Regions from separate parts of the Bacillus sp. 05T21 genome, predicted to be linked through region 4. Evidence: riboswitches for the same ligand, from Rfam matches in the RefSeq annotation. Region 4 holds a riboswitch; each other region holds the start of a gene.
The links. Region 4 has a riboswitch for S-adenosylmethionine ahead of metI (cystathionine gamma-synthase/O-acetylhomoserine thiolyase). Riboswitches for the same ligand answer to the same signal wherever they lie in the genome.
Positions count from the first base shown of each region.

Region 1: another riboswitch for S-adenosylmethionine. It lies ahead of metK (methionine adenosyltransferase); the one in region 4 lies ahead of metI (cystathionine gamma-synthase/O-acetylhomoserine thiolyase).
Region 2: another riboswitch for S-adenosylmethionine. It lies ahead of AC1DKZ_RS08680 (hypothetical protein); the one in region 4 lies ahead of metI (cystathionine gamma-synthase/O-acetylhomoserine thiolyase).
Region 3: another riboswitch for S-adenosylmethionine. It lies ahead of AC1DKZ_RS24585 (MetQ/NlpA family ABC transporter substrate-binding protein); the one in region 4 lies ahead of metI (cystathionine gamma-synthase/O-acetylhomoserine thiolyase).

Region 1 covers NZ_JBFTMD010000013.1:30,351-35,778, forward strand. The annotation lists gene AC1DKZ_RS20415 (MogA/MoaB family molybdenum cofactor biosynthesis protein) at 1-336, opposite strand, end outside; gene AC1DKZ_RS20420 (hypothetical protein) at 572-751, shown strand; gene AC1DKZ_RS20425 (hypothetical protein) at 758-940, shown strand; gene metK (methionine adenosyltransferase) at 1,131-2,330, opposite strand; SAM riboswitch class I at 2,500-2,621, opposite strand; gene pckA (phosphoenolpyruvate carboxykinase (ATP)) at 2,850-4,436, shown strand; gene AC1DKZ_RS20440 (hypothetical protein) at 4,738-4,935, shown strand; gene AC1DKZ_RS20445 (ATP synthase subunit I) at 5,401-5,428, opposite strand, start outside.
Region 2 covers NZ_JBFTMD010000003.1:15,090-20,517, reverse strand. The annotation lists gene AC1DKZ_RS08700 (short-chain fatty acid transporter) at 1-638, shown strand, start outside; gene AC1DKZ_RS08695 (hypothetical protein) at 679-1,032, opposite strand; gene AC1DKZ_RS08690 (NAD(P)H-dependent oxidoreductase) at 1,029-1,604, opposite strand; gene AC1DKZ_RS08685 (SWIM zinc finger family protein) at 1,627-2,064, opposite strand; gene AC1DKZ_RS08680 (hypothetical protein) at 2,279-2,599, opposite strand; SAM riboswitch class I at 2,638-2,736, opposite strand; gene AC1DKZ_RS08675 (hypothetical protein) at 2,857-3,048, shown strand; gene AC1DKZ_RS08670 (YwiC-like family protein) at 3,079-3,801, opposite strand; gene AC1DKZ_RS08665 (ECF transporter S component) at 3,986-4,687, opposite strand; gene AC1DKZ_RS08660 (ABC transporter ATP-binding protein) at 4,660-5,428, opposite strand, start outside.
Region 3 covers NZ_JBFTMD010000019.1:70,783-76,210, forward strand. The annotation lists gene AC1DKZ_RS24570 (MFS transporter) at 1-489, opposite strand, end outside; gene AC1DKZ_RS24575 (FAD-binding protein) at 486-1,922, opposite strand; gene AC1DKZ_RS24580 (NAD(P)-dependent alcohol dehydrogenase) at 2,123-3,031, shown strand; SAM riboswitch class I at 3,112-3,225, shown strand; gene AC1DKZ_RS24585 (MetQ/NlpA family ABC transporter substrate-binding protein) at 3,311-4,123, shown strand; gene AC1DKZ_RS24590 (methionine ABC transporter ATP-binding protein) at 4,136-5,176, shown strand; gene AC1DKZ_RS24595 (methionine ABC transporter permease) at 5,151-5,428, shown strand, end outside.
Region 4 covers NZ_JBFTMD010000001.1:580,262-585,689, forward strand. The annotation lists gene AC1DKZ_RS03110 (bifunctional homocysteine S-methyltransferase/methylenetetrahydrofolate reductase) at 1-1,346, opposite strand, end outside; SAM riboswitch class I at 1,418-1,527, opposite strand; SAM riboswitch class I at 1,730-1,843, shown strand; gene metI (cystathionine gamma-synthase/O-acetylhomoserine thiolyase) at 1,933-3,045, shown strand; gene metC (cystathionine beta-lyase) at 3,042-4,205, shown strand; gene AC1DKZ_RS03125 (cysteine hydrolase family protein) at 4,367-4,879, shown strand; gene AC1DKZ_RS03130 (ArsR/SmtB family transcription factor) at 5,313-5,428, shown strand, end outside.

The DNA.
Region 1 (5,428 bases), on a different contig from region 4:
AATCATACGGAACAACTCACCAAATCCAACAATTTCTTTATCTAATAACACTGAAACTGCCTCAATCGTTACATCACGTTTCGTAATACCAGTTCCGCCATTCGTTAACACGACATCAACATCTTCCCTATGATAACCAGCTAAAACAGCCTGCTGAATACTCTCTTTATCATCTTTCACAATTTCATAAGAGGTCACTTTATGTCCTGCTTCTATTAATAATGCATGTAACAATTGACCACTCTTATCCGTCTCTTCCGTACGTGTATCGGAAATCGTTACAATCTTGCAGCGCACTTCTTTTGGAGCTTGTTTTTTATGTTCAGTTACACTCATTTTTCATCTTTCCTTTCCTAAAGACTTTTCTTCATTTTATCATACATATCTTTACACAATTATGTATGAAGCCAATGATGCACCGTGATACAATATAAGTATATACGACCACAAAAAGGAAAATATACCTTCTTATACGCCTGGACTACACACCATTAACTCTTTAAATCCCCTTATATTTTCTACATAGTAGATTTCATTTTAAATTACAAAATAATTTGGAGGTTCACTCACTATGGAACTATACAAAAAATTAACAACAACATTCATCCTCTTATTTGTTGCTTCCATCACTGTCGGTTTTTCTCTAAAAGGAGCAATTCCATACGCTACATTAGTGAGTATTATATTCGCAACGCTATTTTTACTGAGCAGTGCTTTTTGCGCAGGAAAAGCACGCCAACTGAAAGGGTGACCGTCTATGTTCCGTAAGAAACCAATCCTTTGTAAATCATGTGAAAAGGAAATACAAACGTATGAAAAAGCGTGGATTCATATGCCATTTCCGGCAAGTGGTATGACAAATATGAAGAAGTATATTGAGCTAGACGGGGAAGTTTATTGTAGTTCTTGCATTCAAGTAGTAAATAAAGTGAAACTTTAATCAGTGGGGATTTTGTTCTTCCCCACTGATTATTAGTTGAACCAATCGGGCTTTTACGGGCAGTTAGCCTCCTACCTAACTTTTTTGCTTTACAGCCGAATTTTGAGGTGGGAGGCTTACTGCCCGTTAATGCGGGATAAAACCAAATAAAAAAAGCTTTGCGACACGCGCAAAGCTTTTTTTTCATATATTATAGACCAGCTTGCTCTTTTAAAGTAGCTGCTTTGTCTGTACGTTCCCATGTAAGATCTACATCAGTACGTCCGAAGTGGCCGTAAGCTGCTGTTTGTTTGTAAATTGGGCGACGTAAGTCTAGCATTTTAATAATACCAGCTGGGCGAAGATCGAAGTTGTTACGAACTAGTTCTACTAGTACGTCTTCAGATACTTTACCAGTGCCAAATGTATCAACTGAAATTGATACTGGTTGCGCTACGCCGATTGCGTATGCAAGTTGTACTTCTGCTTTGTCAGCAAGACCAGCTGCTACGATATTTTTCGCAACATAACGAGCTGCATATGCTGCAGAGCGGTCAACTTTTGTTGCATCTTTACCAGAGAATGCACCACCGCCATGGCGAGCGTATCCACCGTAAGTATCAACGATAATTTTACGTCCTGTTAAACCAGCATCACCTTGTGGTCCACCAATTACGAAGCGGCCAGTTGGGTTAATGAAGAATTTCGTTTCTCCATCCATTAATTCTGCTGGAACTACAGCTTTAATTACATGCTCTTTTAAATCGCGATCGATTTCTTCCCACGTAACATCTGGATGATGCTGTGTAGAAATTACGATTGTATCTACACGTACAGGTTTACCATTTTCATCATACTCAACTGTAACTTGCGTTTTTCCATCCGGACGTAAGTATGATAATGTGTCATCTTTACGTACTTCAGTTAAACGGCGAGCTAATTTGTGAGCAAGCGAGATTGGAAGTGGCATTAATTCTTGTGTTTCATTACATGCGAAGCCAAACATTAAACCTTGGTCTCCCGCACCAATTGCCTCAATCTCAGCGTCAGTCATTAGACCTTCGCGTGCTTCTAGTGCTTGGTCAACACCCATAGCGATGTCAGCAGATTGCTCATCGATAGATGTTAAAACTGCACAAGTTTCTGCATCGAATCCGTATTTTGCGCGTGTGTAACCAATGCCTTGAATTGTTTCACGAACGATTTTTGGAATATCTACGTAAGTAGAAGTCGTAATTTCCCCCGCTACCAATACTAAACCAGTTGTTACAGTTGTTTCACAAGCTACACGTGCATTTGCGTCCTTTGCTAAGATCGCATCTAAAATTGAATCAGAAATTTGGTCACAAATTTTATCTGGATGTCCTTCAGTTACAGACTCAGATGTGAACAGATGACGTTTTTTTGTCATGTGGTAAACCTCCCTACAGTAATTGTATATATTGTACGGAACTCATCCTTAATTTGCCACAAACTGCGACATACATTTATTCTCCCACACAAGCATACAGAAAAACCTTTCCTACTTAACATAGAGGAAAGGTTTAATTTGCTACTTGCATACTGCTTTTTGCCCTTTGCTCTTATCGTTCGAGACCGTTAGCCTCGCACAGGTTTTAGCACCTATTCACCTGTATTTACCACTACAAGTGAGGTTGCTGGGCTTCATCGGGCCTGTCCCTCCGCCAGCTCGGGATAAGAGAGTATCCGTCCCAACCTATACTAAAGAAATGATATTCATTTGTCAATTAATATTCACATTTTCCTGAAAGTTTTTCTCAATACCCATAGAATGAAATATTAATAGGGAAATGATACATTCACACAAACAAAAATAAATAAATAGTATACATTATTTATATAATTGTGTTATACTATTGATGGGGATTACGAGAAATATTTCATTAAATGAAAAGGATGGTATATAAATATGAGTACTGTGAATGTCCAAATTGGTTTACATGAATTATTGAACGGAAGCAATGCACAGATTCAATTAAGTGTTCCGCAATTAGTGGAAAAAGTATTAATGCGAAACGAAGGGAAATTAACTTCTACTGGTGCCGTTTCTGCTTCAACAGGAAAATACACAGGACGTTCTCCTAAAGATAAATTTATTGTGAAGGAAGCATCGGTTGCTGACAAAATTGCTTGGGGAGCCGTGAACCAACCGATCTCTGAAGAACATTTTAATAAATTATATATAAAAGTTTTAGAATACTTAAAAGAAAAAGAAGAGTTATTCATCTTCAAAGGATTTGCTGGCGCTGATCGCAACTATCGCCTACCAATTCAAGTTGTTAACGAATATGCATGGCATAATTTGTTCGTACATCAATTGTTTATTCGTCCAAATGAAGAAGAATTAGCAACTCACGAATCAGAGTTCACAATTGTTTCTGCACCAAACTTCAAAGCAGATCCAGCAATTGACGGTACAAATTCTGAAGCATTCATTATGGTTTCATTCGAAAAACGTATCGTACTAATCGGTGGTACAGAATATGCTGGAGAAATGAAAAAATCAATCTTCTCTATTATGAACTTCTTACTACCTGAACAAGACATTCTTTCTATGCACTGCTCTTCAAACGTAGGCGAAGAAGGCGACGTAGCACTATTCTTCGGTTTATCTGGAACAGGCAAAACAACATTATCTGCTGATCCAAACCGTAAATTAATCGGTGACGATGAGCACGGTTGGTCTGATAACGGCGTATTCAATATTGAAGGCGGTTGCTATGCAAAATGTGTAAACCTTTCTCATGAGAAAGAACCACAAATCTTCGATGCAATCAAATTTGGTTCAGTTTTAGAAAACGTTGTCATTGATGGTCAAACACGCATCGCTGACTATAACGATACTACTTTAACAGAAAATACACGTGCTGCATACCCTATGCATGCGATTGACAATATCGTACTGCCAAGTGTTGCAGGACATCCAAATACAATTATTTTCTTAACTGCTGATGCATCTGGCGTATTGCCTCCAATCAGCAAGTTATCAAAAGAGCAAGCTATGTACCATTTCTTAAGCGGTTACACTAGTAAGCTAGCAGGAACAGAGCGCGGTGTTACATCTCCGCAAGCTACATTCTCTACTTGCTTCGGTTCACCGTTCTTACCGCTTGATGCATCTCGTTATGCTGAAATGCTTGGTGAAAAAATCGAGAAACATGATGCGAAAGTATTCTTAGTAAACACTGGCTGGACTGGTGGCGAATACGGCGTTGGTAAACGTATGAACTTAGGTTACACTCGTGCAATGATTCAAGCAGCACTAAGCGGTGAACTTGCTAAAGCCGAAACTGCAAAACACGACATCTTTGGCCTTGAAGTACCTCGTCATGTTCCAGGTGTACCTGATGAAGTATTAATGCCTGAACAAACTTGGGCTGATAAAGATGCTTACAAAGCGAAAGCAATTGAGCTTGCAAACGAATTTAAAGAAAACTTCAAAAAATTCGATAGCGTTTCTGAAGCTATTATTAACTTAGGCGGTCCAATCGCTTAATTACAAATTTTCTGTTGGAATAACCCTTTTACTCATATGAATAAGTGTCGTGTAACCGTAAAGTTCCGCGTACTCACCGACAAAACCCAATGCGGCTTAACGGTTACACACACTTACATAAAAAAGAAGCTTACGTTAAAAACGTAAGCTTCTTTCTATATCTTATATAAAGTGAAACTTTAATCTCTTCATCTATTGCATACCAATACCCATAAATTTACAGAAAATTCTTTTTATAATCATTCATTTGTAGTTTCCTATGATATGATATAATTTACATATAAAGGAAAGGGTGAGGCCCATGAAAAATTTTTCTCGTACAGGAAAAATTTTATTCAGTTATGGAGCGATTCAAATGTTTTGGGGACTTGTGATGCTTAACGTTAATTTATTTGAGCATACAAGTAAAACGATAAAATACATTATTCTAATTATCGGAATAGCTTGTTGTATTGTATCCAACTTTTTTAAAGAACCTAAGAGTCATACTACTAAGTGATTTCATATTAACTTATTGGAAGCGGAAACCTATATTTTATACAAAGTTACGCTTCCTGTTGTACTATCCACCGCCGGATCCCTTATTCCAGAGTAAGCCAATTTTCAATTTAAGTAACCAGATTTTCATTTATACAAATCACGGCTTCGAACATATAAACTATTTTCCCACTCACTACATCCTTCTGGTTTCACACCGTATGGGACTAAAAAAGGATCTGACCGCTTCTATCCACCGCCAGATCCTCTATTCCATCTAAAAAAGTTCCAAACCTAATTTTCAATTGATATACTCGGATTTTCAAACATACAAACCACGGCTTCGAACATATAAACTATTCCCCCACTCACTACATCCTTCTGGTTTCACACCGCATGGAAACAAAAAAAGGCCCTAACCGCTTCTATCCACCGCTGGATCCTCTATTCCATCTAAAAAGAGGCTCTTTTAGCTCTTTTAGCTCTTTTAACCCTTTGTTAATTCTTCTTCATCC
Region 2 (5,428 bases), on a different contig from region 4:
AAACATTCGCTGAAAAAATGGAAAATAGTATGATTATTACACTTTGCATCGGATTATTAGGTCTTATTTATATTTTTAACTATTTTAGTACGAAAGGCTTTAACCTTACACTTGATATCGTTATTTTTATGTTATTAATTGCCGGTCTTATTTTCCACCGTACTCCGATTCAATATATTCGCGCTTTCTCTGACTCAACTAAGAGTGCTTCAGGCATTTTACTTCAGTTTCCGTTCTATGCTGGAATTATGGGGATGATGATTGGAGTAAATAGTGAAGGGCTTTCGCTTGGAGGAGCTATTTCTACTTTCTTTATTAGTATTTCAAATGAAACCACATTTCCGCTCTTTACATTTTTAAGTGCTGGCATTGTAAATATTTTCGTTCCATCTGGAGGCGGTCAATGGGCAGTGCAAGCACCAATTATGATTCCAGCTGGCGCTGAACTTGGTGTACCTGCCGCGAAAACAGCGATGGCAATTGCATGGGGGGATGCTTGGACAAATTTAATTCAACCTTTCTGGGCATTACCGGCATTAGCGATAGCTGGTTTAGGCGCGCGTGATATTATGGGATTTTGTGTTGTTAACTTACTATATGCAGGATTTATCATTAGTCTATGTTTCTTATTTATTTAAACGAAAAGCTAGTTTTATACTAGCTTTTTTATATAATAAATCATTCGTTATCTATACAGCTTATTACCTTCCTCCACTCTACCTCTGCATGATTTAATGCTTCATATGTAAACAAATCTTCACATACTTTTTCAATCATATGAGGATTGTTCTTAAGGAAATTCCACTGCAATACTTTAGGAAGAAAATATGTTTCATATTCTTTACTTCCCTTTATTACCTCATCAACTTCTCTTTCACAAATCCCTCTTATTAAATAATCATTTCTTAATTGTATCTGAATTTGTTTTAACGTTTCACTACACTTCTTCAATTGGACTAAACACTTAATATACGTACGAAAAAGTTCGTCATCATACTTACAGCACTTTATAATACGATCGATTTCATTCATAATGTACGAGCCGCTTCTTCTATTTGTAACAGCCATTTTTCACGCTTCGTTACTTTACTCGTTTTCACAGATTGAAAAGCAGAACGTTTTATATTGCGAATACCACAAAAACGCAAAACCCCTCTTTTCATCATAATCCAATCCGCTGATCGATATAATAGTGCTACGTACCATAACGGTGAGTCTAACGTATTAATAACCCACGCCTTCTTACCTTTAAATAAGCCTTTCGGTAATGCCCCCTCATATTTATAAGCAAATCCAGCTACAAAAATACGATCGATAAATCCTTTTAAAATAGCAGGCATGCCCCACCACCATATCGGATATATGAAAAGAAGAATATCCGCTTTCTGCACTAATTCTCTATATCGCTTCGTCTCTTCTTCATTTAGTAAATCACGTCTTTTCTTCTCTTCATTAAATACAAGCACTGGATCAAATTGTTCTTTATATAAATCAAGTAGCGTAACAGAATGATTTGTTTCCTCAAGTCCTTTTTGCACATGCTCTAAAATTGCCCCATTAAAGCTTGAAGGATTAGGATGAGCATATATAATTAGTACGTTCACTACAAAACAACTCCCTCTTTAGTTAAGGTTTCCCCTTCTTTAACATTTTCTCTACAATTTGCACATTTTTCGAACTTTGTAACAAACGATTTAATACTGTTAGTAACTCTTCTTTTTCTAAACCTTTCAATTGCTCTTTAACTGTACTCTCACCAGCACCTTGAATTTCATACACAACTGCCGCCATATGTTTACAATAATTTTCATAAGGACACTCGCAGCTACTTTCTGCAAAATCTTCAAGATCAATAATCACTTCATAATTCCCTGCATTTCCAGTAACGAAAGCAAATACTTTCTTGTCGTGTATTTCAACATCTTCTACATGTCCCTCTTCATAATATTCATATCCTCTATCTATAATGTACTTTGGAATCCATTTCATTATATCTTTTAATAAGTATGCATACATCACAACACCTCTTCCTTTAATTCCCTTTTGACTTCCAAAATCCTGCATGTTATTCTAATAACTGTCAAGTAGCGAGTCTACGTGACAAACGACTGACACCTATTCGGCGAAGGTGTCTCTTTTCATTTGCAGCCGATATGAAGTGCCTTTTTCAGGCACATTCAATCTTTGACACTACACACTCAACACCATTCCCTTGTATCAGGCTGCTTTAGCAGTCTTTTACGCTACATACTTCGTTATTTCAAGAAAAAAAGAGAGCCTAGCTCCCTTTTCCCGCTTTATAAAATACCCCTTTTTCAGCATAGCGATATTCATCATCAGCTAAAGTAATTTTCCCATCCAGTTTGAGTTCATCTAATAGTCTTGATAAATAAAATTGATGTAACATTTTTTTAGTGAATTTTCCTTCATGATGCGAAACGATATGTTCTTGAATATCTAACAATGATATTGGCTTATCTTGCTCTATCATATATTCATAAACTGTACTACGCAGTTTTACGTATTTTTCGAGTGTCACAGTACTTCGCAACCCCTTTCTTCTTATTATATGTTTTCGTAATCGGTTTTTTTGCAACAAAAAAACCTCTCCGATAAGAAGAAGTTACGTATATCTTCGTCTTATCTCCCAGAACAAATATGTTCTGCTGGAATTAGCACCTGCATCGCGGTTGCTGGGTTTCATCGGGCCAGTCCCTCCACCTCTCTGGATAAGAAAATATTCACTTTAAATTTAACTATACGTAATTTTATTATAATTGTCAAATAAATATAATAATTATATTTTCTTCTTTATTGTTCATACTACAAAAAGATGTACAAAAGGAGGCTACTACTTTGAAAAAGAATGCTCGTGGATACGTACAAGATTCTTTTCATTCCTTACAAGAAGCAAAACATTGTTTAGAAGATGCATTACAAACTGTTGAAGAAGATTTTAATCGCGCACGTATTGAACAATCCCTTTACGCTGTAGAGCAAGCATTACAAAGATGTGATTATACCGTTCACATTTTAGAACAAGAATGAAAACTTCCCATCAAAAGATGGGAAGTTTTTTCAAATGGCATACTTCATCATTATTGCCGTTATGATTAAAAAATATACAGAATTAACAATTTCTAAAATCCCTACTTTTAATATAGAAATCTTTTTACCATACAACATAATGGCCCGAATTAAACTTGGTACAAATATGAGTGAACACCATGGATTTATAGTAAATACGATTACTGTTAATACAATATGATACCCCCAAGATATAAAACGATACTTCGGATTATTTTTTTCACGAATCATCGTTTTCACATAAAACGTACTTCCTAAAAAATATAGAAATGAAATAAGCGCAATGAATAATGCTGTTTTATCTATTAATTTCATGGAGAAATAATAACTGATTAAACCACCTATACAAAACACTATAATCGCACAAACATCATTTAGTAATGCTCGTTCATTTTTTTGACGAGCGTAATACATATTTATAATAAACAATGGAATCATTAATACTGCGAATAAAAGAATTCGCCATTCATATAATAAAGAAATCATCCCAAATACAAATGCAATGATAAAATAAACAATTGCAGCGTGTAGAAATTCTTTTTTTCGTTTTTGCTTTATGTACACGAGAAATGGATACGTAGCTAAATAGATAAAGAACCAAGCTAAAAACAATGGAATATGATAAAAAGTAGGTTTCCCAAGTATAACACTTAATAGAAAAGGTATAACAAGCATTGCCCACGCACCATGTTGCTTCGGAATAACTAACTTCATTAACTATACACCCCCCTCTTGAAAATAGTTCTCACCTACTATTATACAAATAATTTCATATAATAACGGATATATATTAGATCTATTTTTTGACAATAAAAAATGCTCCTTACAATATGTAAGAAGCATGAAAGAGGCAAACGAATATGTAAGTCGCGACCCTACCTTATATGAGTATGCTTTTCTATGTCACGTTATGCTCATCTAATATACCGTATTTCTTTTTAAATCTTGTGAGGATCGTAATCCATGACGTACTAAATAACAGAAGGAAAATAACATTCGATATCGCGTGACTCAGATCAAAGTAAAAACTTGCGACATAGTAAGCAATAACTGTTTCCCACGTTGCTTCTTGTATAAAACCAAGAAGACCCCAAAAATTCATAATCCAGCCAAATAGAAATCCAACGGCAAATCCGTACAACAGTCTTCCCCACAGTTTTTTCATTAAAAATGTATTACGTAATAGTCCAGCTATAAACCCGATCATGCCCCAAGAGAACATTTGCCACGGCGTCCACGGACCTTGTCCTAAAAAAATATTAGATACAATAGCCGCCGTTGCCCCAATCATAAAGCCAGTTTCACTCCCAAAAACAATTGCAGAAACGATAATGACAAAAGAAGTCGGTTGTACACTTGGTAAAATAGAAAATGGTACCCGGCTAACCGCTGCAATCGCCGCTAACACAGCAACGATAACAATTTCACGTGAAACAAACGCCTTCCTTTCAAAACGAACATAGAAAGGTAACATAATGACAGCTAATAAAAACAAACTACTTACCATGTAATACCCGTCCATAATAAAAGTCGTAAAGAGTAGTGTACATATTACAACAGCAAAAATAAATATTATGAATGCAACATATCGTTTGGACACGCTTCGTACACATCCTCCCACGTTAATGCAAACGGCAACTCTCTACGGATGAATCGATTAATAGATGTTGTATAAAAGAAGTTACCACTAAAGAACTCTTTCGGTGCATCATTCATAATGACTTTCCCGTCAAATAACATCATGCACTGATCAACGTATTTCGCTGCAAACTCAATATCATGCGTTGCCATTACAATTGTTGTACCTTCTTTTTGCAACTGTTTAAATAGTTCTCCAACTCTTTCCTTTTTCCATGGATCTAGTCCCTTTGTCGGCTCATCCAGTAATAATAAAGTTGGCTTTGACAATAAAGTTGTACATAATGCGAGTAGTTGTTGCTCTCCCCCGCTACAATCATGTGGATGGCGCTCTTTAAGTGAATCTAACCAGAACTTTTTCAACATTTCTTCTGCTATTACTTTTCCCTCTTCTCCATATAATTCACGCGCGCGCTCATAAACCTCTTCCCACACTGTATCAAATGTAAAATGATAATACGGGTGTTGTGATACGTACCCTATACTTTTAAATCGTTCTTTCGAATCAATTTTATGTATCATTTTTCCATTCCACTTTACCTTACCTCTTCTAGCTTTTTGTAATCCTGCTAAAATCGTTAACAGCGTAGACTTCCCGGTTCCGTTTTTCCCAACTAGAGCTGTCCATTTTCCCTTTTCGATGTTTACTGTTAAATCGCGTAAAATAAGTGGACTACTTTTTTCATATTGAAAAGATATATGT
Region 3 (5,428 bases), on a different contig from region 4:
AACTGAAGCAATGTAAAAAATAGTCCCTATCGTAAAGAAGTCCACTAGGTAACCAGTTGCAATTATAGCTACTGCTCCTCCAACCGATGTCCACACATGATATTTTCCAATTTCATAACCAGCTTTTTTCTGTTCTACCTTTCGTGCTAACGACGTCTTCTCCGTATTGCGCTGCACAGCACCTAAAATACCCATTAAAATTTGGAGAATGTATACATGCCAAACTTCTGTTGCAATAGGGAAAAAAAGCATTAATATAGCCATGGACCATGCGTATATAATTAATAACTTTCTATCACCTACCCTATCAGAGATTCTTCCAACTAACGGATATACTAGAGCTGAAGTTAAGGCAAATAAGCCGTACGCCCAGCCAAATTGCGAGAAACTATTTCCTACATTTCGAAGCAATAGTATATAAAAAGGAAATACCATACTACCCGCCATCATAATAATGCTTTGTGAGGCTACAAATCTTCTATATGTCATTTGCTATACTCCTTATAAAATAAATTCACAAACCTTTCCTCTGGGTCTACTTCCTTCTTCTTCTGAAGGAATTCTTCTATGCGAGGATACGCTTTCTTTAGTTGCTCCTTTTCCGGATAAGAATAATACGGTAAATAATAACTTCCATTATGCTTTAACGTAACATCAATCATCTTTTGAATGACCACTTTTGTTTTCTTTATTTCATCTTCAGAACGCCCTTGATTAATTAGAAGCACAAGCGCAAACATATCATCTTTCGCATAAGATAGCACCGCATTCTCATTCTTTTCTACATAGCGGATTGTGATGTTAAGAAGGTTTAATTCCTCTTCATTTAAAACACTTCGCAAATCATCTATATACTCTGCAAAACCATCTATCGGTACAAAGTACTCTTGTAAAACTTCGGTCAAGTTTGGATTATCGTATTCCATAAAAGCACTATCAGATCTCATTACGTTATTTCGAGTTTCGTACTTACCATCTGTACGTTCAAAATAACTTCTTTGTATATCCCAAAATGCGCCCTTTCCCCAGTCACTATAACGTGATAACCCAAGTAAGAATTTCGGCGCAGCTATAATATTTTCTTCTTTTAATTTGCTGTACTCTCCCAGCTTCTGTTGATCTTCTGCCAGTACATAATCTGTCACATACATTTCTTTTAAAAATGAATTTGGGGCAACAGAAATACGTGCTAAATGCATACGTATATTCTCGTCCCTTCGCACTTTATTCTTAAAGTATGAAGAGTATTCTTTATAATCTAGTACCTTCGTGTCCGTTTCATACAATTCATCGTTTGTTAACTGTAGCGTCACATCTAAAATCACACCAAATAATCCATATCCTCCAATTACATACGGAAACAAGTCAGCATTTTCTTCTCTATTTACATTACGCACCGTACCATCTGCCATTAACAATCTGAACGACTCTACTGTATCAATCAATGCTTCATGACGAATATCACGCCCATGTACATTTACACTTAATGAACCACCAACAGTAAAAATATTTTGAGATTGCATCACTTGAACTGCAAGACCATATGGATTGATTTTCTTTTGAATGTCATTCCATGTGACACCACTTTGCACCCTAATCCTCTTCTTCTCCGGATCGAATTCTAATATTTCATTATATCCTTTCATATCAAGCATCGTACCGTTCGGATAATACGTCTGTCCGCCTTGGCTATGTTGCATACCTGCAATAGAAATCTTCTCTCCAGAAACAGTTGCATCTTGTACTAACTTTTTTAATGAACTTTCATCCTCAGCATTTTCAACACGTTTAATTTTCGTTGGAAGCAACTTCCCTACATCACTCATAATAGGATGATCCAGTTGCTCTTTGTATGTATATATAGAAGTCGCGAGCAACACTGTATACGCTACAATAACAACTACTATCTTTCTTTTTTCCAAATGGCACTCTCCTCGTTTGAAATTCTAATCTCACTAGTACTTCTCTCTATTCTTATTGTACCTACTTTCTTAAAAGGAAAATACTACACTGTAAAAAAGAACTAGCTTTCTTTTACTTATTATGAAGTGAAACTATAAGCATGATTTAAAAAATATTTAAATATGATGTAGAGGAAAATAACTTAATTCAGGAGGTCGCTATGAAAGCAATTATTTGCACAAAATACGGGCCACCTAACGTTCTCAAGCTTCAAGACGTAAAGAAACCCACTCCTAAAAAGAATGAAGTGTTAGTTAAGATTCACGCAACAAGTGTAACAACTGGAGATTGTAGAATGCGAAGCTTTACTAGTCCCCTTTTATTTTGGATTCCTATGCGAATTGTATTAGGTTTTAGGAAACCGAGAAAGCCTATACTCGGTGTAGAGTTATCTGGTGAAATTGAGGAAGTAGGAACAGATGTAACTCAATTCAAAAAGGGGGATCACATCTTTGCATTAACAGGACTTAACGTTGGTGGTTATGCTGAATACACATGTGTACATGAAAGCGGATTGATAGCATTAAAACCTACCAATGTGACGTATGATGAAGCTGCAGTTATTCCTTTCGGCGGAACTTCAGCATTACATTTTTTGAGAAAAGGACACATAAAAAAAGGACAGCAAGTACTTATATATGGCGCTTCCGGATCAGTAGGTACTGCCGCTGTACAACTTGCTAAATATTTCGGCGCGACTGTTACAGCTGTTTGTAGTAATTCAAATTTTGAGCTAGTGCAATCTTTAGGGGCTGATAACGTAATTGATTATATGAAAGAAGATTTTGCTGAACGAGGCGAACGCTACGATATTATATTTGATGCAGTTGGAAAGTATAAAAAATCCCTTTGTGAAAGAGCGTTAACGCCTAATGGAAAATACGTATCTGTTAATGGAACAATGGCAAAGGTCAGTAAAGACGATATGAACCTATTAAAACAACTAGCTGAAACAGAAAAGCTAAAACCTGTTATTGATAGAACTTACCGATTGGAAGAAGTTTCAGAAGCTCATACGTATGTAGAGATGGGACATAAGAAAGGCAATGTTTCGATTACCTTAAAATAAAATATATTCAGAAAATAACATTGACAATTCCTTTTGTAAGATTTACTATTAGTACCATATTTAAAAACTACATACACATACTCTTATCAAGAGTGGCGGAGGGACTGGCCCGATGATGCCCGGCAACCGAGCTTATAACGTATAAGCTAAGGTGCTAATTCCTGCAGAACGATTTTCGTTTTGGAAGATAAGAGAGGAACCTATTTCGTCTATTCGGCACCTCTCTTATTTTTGAGAGGTGCTTTTTATTTTGGAACGTATATTAAGGGGGAATTATAGATGAAAAAGATATTATTAAGTATTGTAAGTGGAGCTGTATTATTGTTAGGCGCATGTGGTGCTAATTCGGATAAAGAGGTAAAAGCATTAGATGAGAAAAAGATTACAGTTGGTGTAACAGGCGGACCGCATGAACAAATTTTTGAAAAGGTGAAAGAAGTTGCAGCAAAAGATGGCCTCCAAATCGATATAAAGGTATTTAATGATTATGTAGCACCAAACGTATCTTTAGATGAAAAAAGCCTCGATGTAAATAGCTACCAAACAAAATCTTATTTAGACGTATTTAAAGCTGAACGTAATATGAAATTAACTGAAGTATTTTCCACAGTAACATTCCCTATGGGTATATACTCTAAAAACTTAAAAGATGTAAAAGAATTAAAAGAGGGCGACGCAATTGCTGTCCCAAATGACCCAACAAATGAGTTGCGTGCTTTAAAGCTATTTGAAAAAGCAGGTGTTTTAAAAGTTGATCCAAAAGCTACAGAAAAAGCGACTGCAAAAGATGTAATTGAAAATCCGAAAAATTTAAAGATTGTTGAATTAGAGGCATCTCAATTACCAACGCAGCTAAGTGAAGTGAAGGCAGCTGCGATTAATACAAACTTTGCATTAGGTGCAAAATTAAGTCCAGCAAAAGATTCTATTTTCCGCGAGGGAAAAGATTCACCATATGTGAACTGGGTCGTTGTTCGTACTGAAAATAAAGATGATGCTGTTGTAAATAAATTAAAGAAAGCTTATCAATCTAAAGAAGTAAAAGATTTCATTGAGAAAAAATTCGATGGTTCTGTTTTACCGTCTTGGTAGGAGCTGACTATAATGATTGAATTAAAAAACATCTCCAAAGTATTTTCAACAAAAAAAGGGAATGTTGAGGCCCTTAAACCAACTTCCCTTAAAGTAAAAAAGGGTGAAGTATTTGGAATCATCGGATATAGCGGCGCTGGTAAAAGTACATTAATTCGTTGTGTAAATTTATTAGAAAAACCAACGACAGGAAATATCATTATAAACGAACAAGATTTAACAACCTTATCGACGAAAGAACTCGCAAAAGCGAGACAAAAAATCGGCATGATTTTTCAAGGATTCAATTTACTTAAAACCGTTACCGTTTATGAAAACATCGCACTACCCTTACGCCTATCTGGTCTTCCCAAAAATGAAATTGCAAAAAGGGTAGAAAAGTATTTACGCATTGTTGATCTCTTTAATAAAAAAGATGCCTATCCAAGTGAATTATCTGGTGGTCAAAAACAACGTGTAGCAATCGCTCGCGCACTATCTCATGAGCCAGAAGTTTTATTAAGTGATGAAGCAACGAGCGCATTAGATCCGGAAACGACCGATTCTATTCTTGATTTATTATTAAAGATCAACGAAGAAATCGGAATTACGATTTTGCTAATTACACACGAAATGAATGTCATCCAGCGTATTTGTGACCAAGTTGCTGTAATGGAACATGGATCTGTCGTTGAAAGTGGAACAGTGAAGGACATTTTTACAGATCCACAACATGTAACAACGAAGAAATTTGTAAATAGCGCGTTTGCAGCTAAAATTCCAGAAGAGGTACAGAAAGAACTACAAAGCACCGGGGAAATCGTAACACTTTCATTTATAGGAACCGCTTCAGGAGAACCAGCGTTAGCTGTCGCTACAAAACGTTTCCACGTATATCCTAATATTTTATCAGGCAATATTACGCAGTTAAAACATGAGGCATATGGGAAACTGGTCGTTCATATGCAAGGTGAAAAAAGTGAAGTACACCGTGCCTTATCATTTTTACAAGAACAAGGAATTATCGTAGAAGGAGGTAGAACAGATTATGGGAAACAAGTCCTTTTTGGATGAGTGGGGTAACGTAATATGGGAAGCAACAATTCAAACCTTTCAAATGACATCTATTTCACTACTTATCTCTATTCTTATTGCATTACCACTCGGCGTCACACTTGTTTTAACGAGACCTGGTGGACAGCGAGAAAATAAAATTATCTATCCTATTCTTAATACAGTTATTAATATCATTCGTTCTCTTCCATTTATCATTCTATTATTCTTCATTTTACCTTTTACAAAGTTTCTAATGGGAACGTCCATTGG
Region 4 (5,428 bases):
ATAGAGCGACCGTCGTTCATCTCTTTAATCATTTTAATGAGCTCTATCGATGACAAATCATATACAGAAGTTGCACCTGGGAAATCACCAACACGCGCTGGATCACCAGTTAAAGCTAGCACTTCCTCCATACCTAATGCTGATAATCCAAGTAAGTGAGACTGTAGTCCAATGACGTTATGGTCTCTACACGTTAAATGCGTCAATACTGGAATATCATGCTTCGTTAATAATGCACCCATAGCCATATTCGAAACACGAGGAGATGCTAATGAATTATCTGCTAGAGTAATAGCATCCGCTCCAGCCCTTTTCAGTGCTCTTGCCCCTTCAAAAAAACGCTGCGTGTCTAACGTTTTCGGTGGATCTAATTCCACTACAACTGTCGTTTGTTTCTTTGCCTTTTCTGCTAGAGTAACATGAGCTCTCGAACGCTTCTCATGTGTATGGACCACTTTAGGCCTTTGAATCGTCTCCTTTGCTATTACAGGTGCAACATTTGCAATAGCACGTTTCATTCCTTCAATATGTTCCGGGGTAGTACCACAACAACCACCTAATAAACGAATACCTTGTTCAATAAAGTTTGGTGTCATTTCTTCAAAATACGCTGGACTTCCCTCATATACGTAACGCCCTTCCACATAATTCGGGAGACCTGCATTCGGATATGCTGATAAATAGCCATTTTGAGGAATCGATATCATTTTGAAAGCTTCCGTCATGTGAAGCGGGCCTAGTTGACAGTTCAACCCAACAACATTGGCACCGTAATCTAAAAGCTGTTTTAATATTTCATTGACATCATTCCCATTTTGAGTCGTACCTGCCTCATGTAACGCTAACTGAGCAACAATCGGAATATTCGTTTGTTTACGCAATACTTTAACCGCATGCAATAATTCAAATTCATCATAAAAAGTTTCTAATAGTAATCCATCAACCTGTTCTTCTAGTAAAGCACCTGCCTGCTCAAGTAACATAAATTCTCGCTCTATATCAGTCGTTGTAACAGCACCAATATGTTTCATACCTCCAATTGTCCCTAAAATTGCATTCCGCTCTGTTACTGATGCTTTCGCAATATTCACTGCCGCTTTATTAATTTGGACAACTTGATTTTCTAGACCATACATGCGGAGTTTCGCTTCATTCGCACCATACGTATTCGTTTGAATAACATCCGCTCCAGCAGCTACATATTGTTTATGGATCGATATAATTAAGTCCGGATCAGACAAATTCAATTCTTCAAAACTACTTTGTAAACCATGAGAATGTAATAAAGTTCCAACTGCACCATCACCTATTACAATTCCTTTTGATAATAAATCTAGTAATTTCACGAATCTCCCTCATTTCTATCAATATAAAAAAACCCCTCTTCACTTTGAAGAGGGGGACATAATTGTTCCTCCTCTTATCATGCAAAACACACGTTTTGCAGGTTTTAGCACCGTTTCAAACATTTAGTTTGAAGGTTGCCGGGTTTCACAGGGCCTTTCCCTCCACCGCTCTCAATAAGAGTTTGTCTTTATTATTTTATTTATGTAGCTAAAAGGAAATACGTTCCCCTTTTAACAATGTTTGTTAATTTTTTATAAATTTAGCACGCACTAAAATAAAAGTCAATGACACTTGCGGAAAAATAAAAATTATTTAAAATAAAGTTGCAATTCAATTATCTTTTGTTGTAAAGTTAAAACCATAATAAAATTTCATACGAACATTCTTATCTAGAGAGGTAGAGGGACTGGCCCTTTGACGCCTCAGCAACCATTAACATTCATTCGTTAATAAGGTGCTAATTCCAGCAAATTGTGAAAGATTTGACAGATGAGAAGAAGACTCTATTCAATCCGAAAGCCTTCTTCTTAGAAGGCTTTTTTTATTTTCACTTAGTCGTTCACTTTAAAAAGGGGGAATTTTCACATGTCAACAATCGAAACAAAACTAGCACAAATCGGGAACCGTAGCGAAGCTACAACAGGAACTGTTAATCCACCTGTTTATTTCTCAACTGCTTATCGTCACGAAGGAATTGGTAAATCTACTGGTTTTGACTATTCAAGAACTGGAAATCCGACTCGCGGTCTTTTAGAACAGGCAATTGCAGACTTAGAAAGCGGTGAGCAAGGTTATGCCTGTAGTTCAGGAATGGCGGCTGTTCTCCTTGTCCTTTCACTATTCCGTTCCGGAGATGAGCTTATCGTATCTGAAGACTTATACGGGGGAACATATCGTCTATTTTCCGAACATGAAGACAAGTGGAATATTCGATGTAGATACGTAGATACACAATCTATTAAACAAATTGAGCAAGCAATCACATCTCAAACGAAGGCTATTTTCATAGAAACACCGACTAATCCATTAATGCAAGTAACTGATATCGTAAGTGTAGCAAGTGTAGCGAAAAGGCACGGACTACTTCTTATTGTAGATAACACGTTCTATACACCTTATATACAGCAACCATTAACAGAAGGTGCAAACATCGTCCTTCATAGCGCAACTAAATATTTAGGCGGTCATAACGATGTACTAAGCGGACTTGTCGTTGCGAAAGGGAAATCTCTTTGCGAGGAGCTTGCTCATTATCATAATGCCTCTGGTGCTGTCTTAAGCCCGTTTGATTCATGGCTATTAATTCGAGGGATGAAGACTTTAGCACTTCGCATGAAACAGCATGAAGAAAACGCTCATGCAATTGTTGCTTATTTAAATGATGAAGATGGTGTGACAGATGTATTTTATCCAGGAAGAGGTGGTATGATTTCATTTCGCCTTCAAGATGAAACTTGGATTAATCCTTTCTTACAATCTTTATCCTTAATTACATTTGCTGAAAGTCTTGGCGGCGTCGAAAGTTTAATGACTTATCCAGCAACGCAAACTCATGCCGACATTCCAGAAGATGTTCGAACAGCACGTGGTGTGTGTAATCGTCTTCTCCGTTTTTCAGTCGGCATCGAAAATAGCAACGACTTAATTCAAGACTTAAAGCAAGCAATTAAACTTGTAAAAGAAGGTGTAAGAATATGAGTTATTCCATAGATACGCTTTTACTGCATAATCAATACAAGCATGACACACACACAGGAGCTGTTAACGTTCCCATCTATAACACATCAACATTCCATCAGTTTGATGTAGATGCTTTCGGAAAGTATGACTATAGTAGATCTGGAAATCCAACACGTGAAGCTCTTGAAGATATCATTGCTTTATTAGAAGGCGGGACAAAAGGATTTGCCTTTGCATCAGGCATTGCAGCCATTTCTACTGCATTTCTCCTTCTTTCACAAGGTGACCATGTTCTTATTTCAGAAGATGTATATGGAGGCACTTATCGAATTGTTACTGAAGTTCTCTCCCGTTATGGTGTTTCACATACATTTGTGGATATGACCAATGTGGAAGAAGTAAAAGAAAACATTAAACCAAATACGAAGCTCTTTTATGTAGAAACACCTTCTAACCCACTTTTAAAAGTGACAGATATTCGTGCTGTTTCTAATCTTGCAAAATCTATTGGTGCTCTTACTTTTGTTGATAATACATTTTTGACACCACTATTTCAAAAACCGCTTGATCTTGGCGCAGATGTCGTTCTTCATAGTGCCACAAAATTCATTGCCGGTCATAGTGATGTTACTGCCGGATTAGCAGTTGTAAAAGATGCCGAACTCGCTCAAAAACTTGGATTTTTACAAAATGCATTCGGCGCTATTTTAGGTCCTCAAGATTGTTCTCTCGTACTTCGCGGCCTAAAAACATTGCATGTACGTCTTGAGCATTCAGCTGCAAACGCCAATAAAATTGCACACTATTTACAAGAGCACACTAAAGTTCAAAATGTCTATTATCCTGGCTTACAAACACATCTTGGATTTGACATTCAACAATCTCAAGCTACATCAGCCGGAGCTGTCCTATCTTTCACTTTACAATCAGAAGACGCACTCCGCCAATTTTTATCAAAAGTAAAATTACCTGTCTTCGCAGTTAGTTTAGGAGCTGTCGAATCGATTCTTTCCTACCCAGCTAAAATGTCACATGCAGCACTGTCGCAAGAAGCTCGTGATGAAAGAGGTATTTCTAATTCATTACTTCGGTTATCCGTTGGCCTTGAAAATGTTGACGATTTAATATCCGATTTTAAAAATGCCCTTTCTTATGTAGAAGAACCTGTAAATGCATAGGACGAACAGAAGATATGAAATTAAGTTTTCATATCTTCTTTTTTATGCCGTTAAGTATATTTTTTACTTTTCGTATAGTTCATAAAAAAACGAAAGAGCACCATCTATTTCCAAGTAATGAATTAATTGATATATTAAAAAGTAAAAAAGGGGCAAAAATAATGGATACTTGTGCAGATGTTTTAATCGTTATCGATTTACAAAATGGGGTATGTTATAGCGGAGAGCATTTATTTGATTTACAAAACTTGCTTACAAAAGTAAATAAAAGAATTTCTTCCTATAGAAAATCAAATAAACCAATCATTTTTGTTCAACATTGTGATGATGATTTAGTACCCGAAAAAGAACTTTGGGCTATTCATACCGATCTAGATGTTCAAGAACAAGATTTTTTTGTAAGAAAAACACATGCAAATTCATTTTATAAAACGAACTTAAAAGAGATTTTAGACCAATTATCTGTACATCGTATTGAATTTTGTGGTGCCCAAACAGAGTACTGTATGGATGCTACGATTAAATTTGCCCATGGACTGGGATACGAAAACTTCATGGTACAGAAAACAACCTCTACGTTAAATAATCCATTTATGTCCGCAAAAGAGACAATTAATTTTTATGAGAATATATGGAATCACAGATTTTTAAAATTGATACAAGATGAACTCTAGAATAAATGACTAATGACTTAATTATTCTAAGATTTATCAGTTACATCCAAACATTTCATTATCATCATAAAGAAGCTGATCATAATCAGCTTCTTTTCTTTTAACCTGTTATATATTCTATATATAACATTATAATTCCTTTGTCATATTATTTTAAAAATTTTGTATATTCATTTGAAAGAATAAGAAAATCATGATAAAATTGTGTTACGAATATATCTATATCTTTCAATTTTTGAAACGCATCAAAATTTTCACTCAAAAATGTCATTTTACAAAACTGTGCAAATTTATCTATTTTATTTACATCAGGGTCTCTTTTCTTACAATTTCTTTACTTTAGGACTTTTTTTCTGCAACAACTGTTTTCTTTTCTTTGATTTTTTGGTATGTATAGTATGGTATAACAGCTCACACGGAGGTGGAAAAGAACATGTTAGAAACCTTTCAAAAAGAAATAGAACTATATGAAAGCAATGCAGAATTATTGAAAGTGCTTGCTCATCCTGTTCGCTTATGTATTGTAAAGGGATTAATTGAACGTGGCCC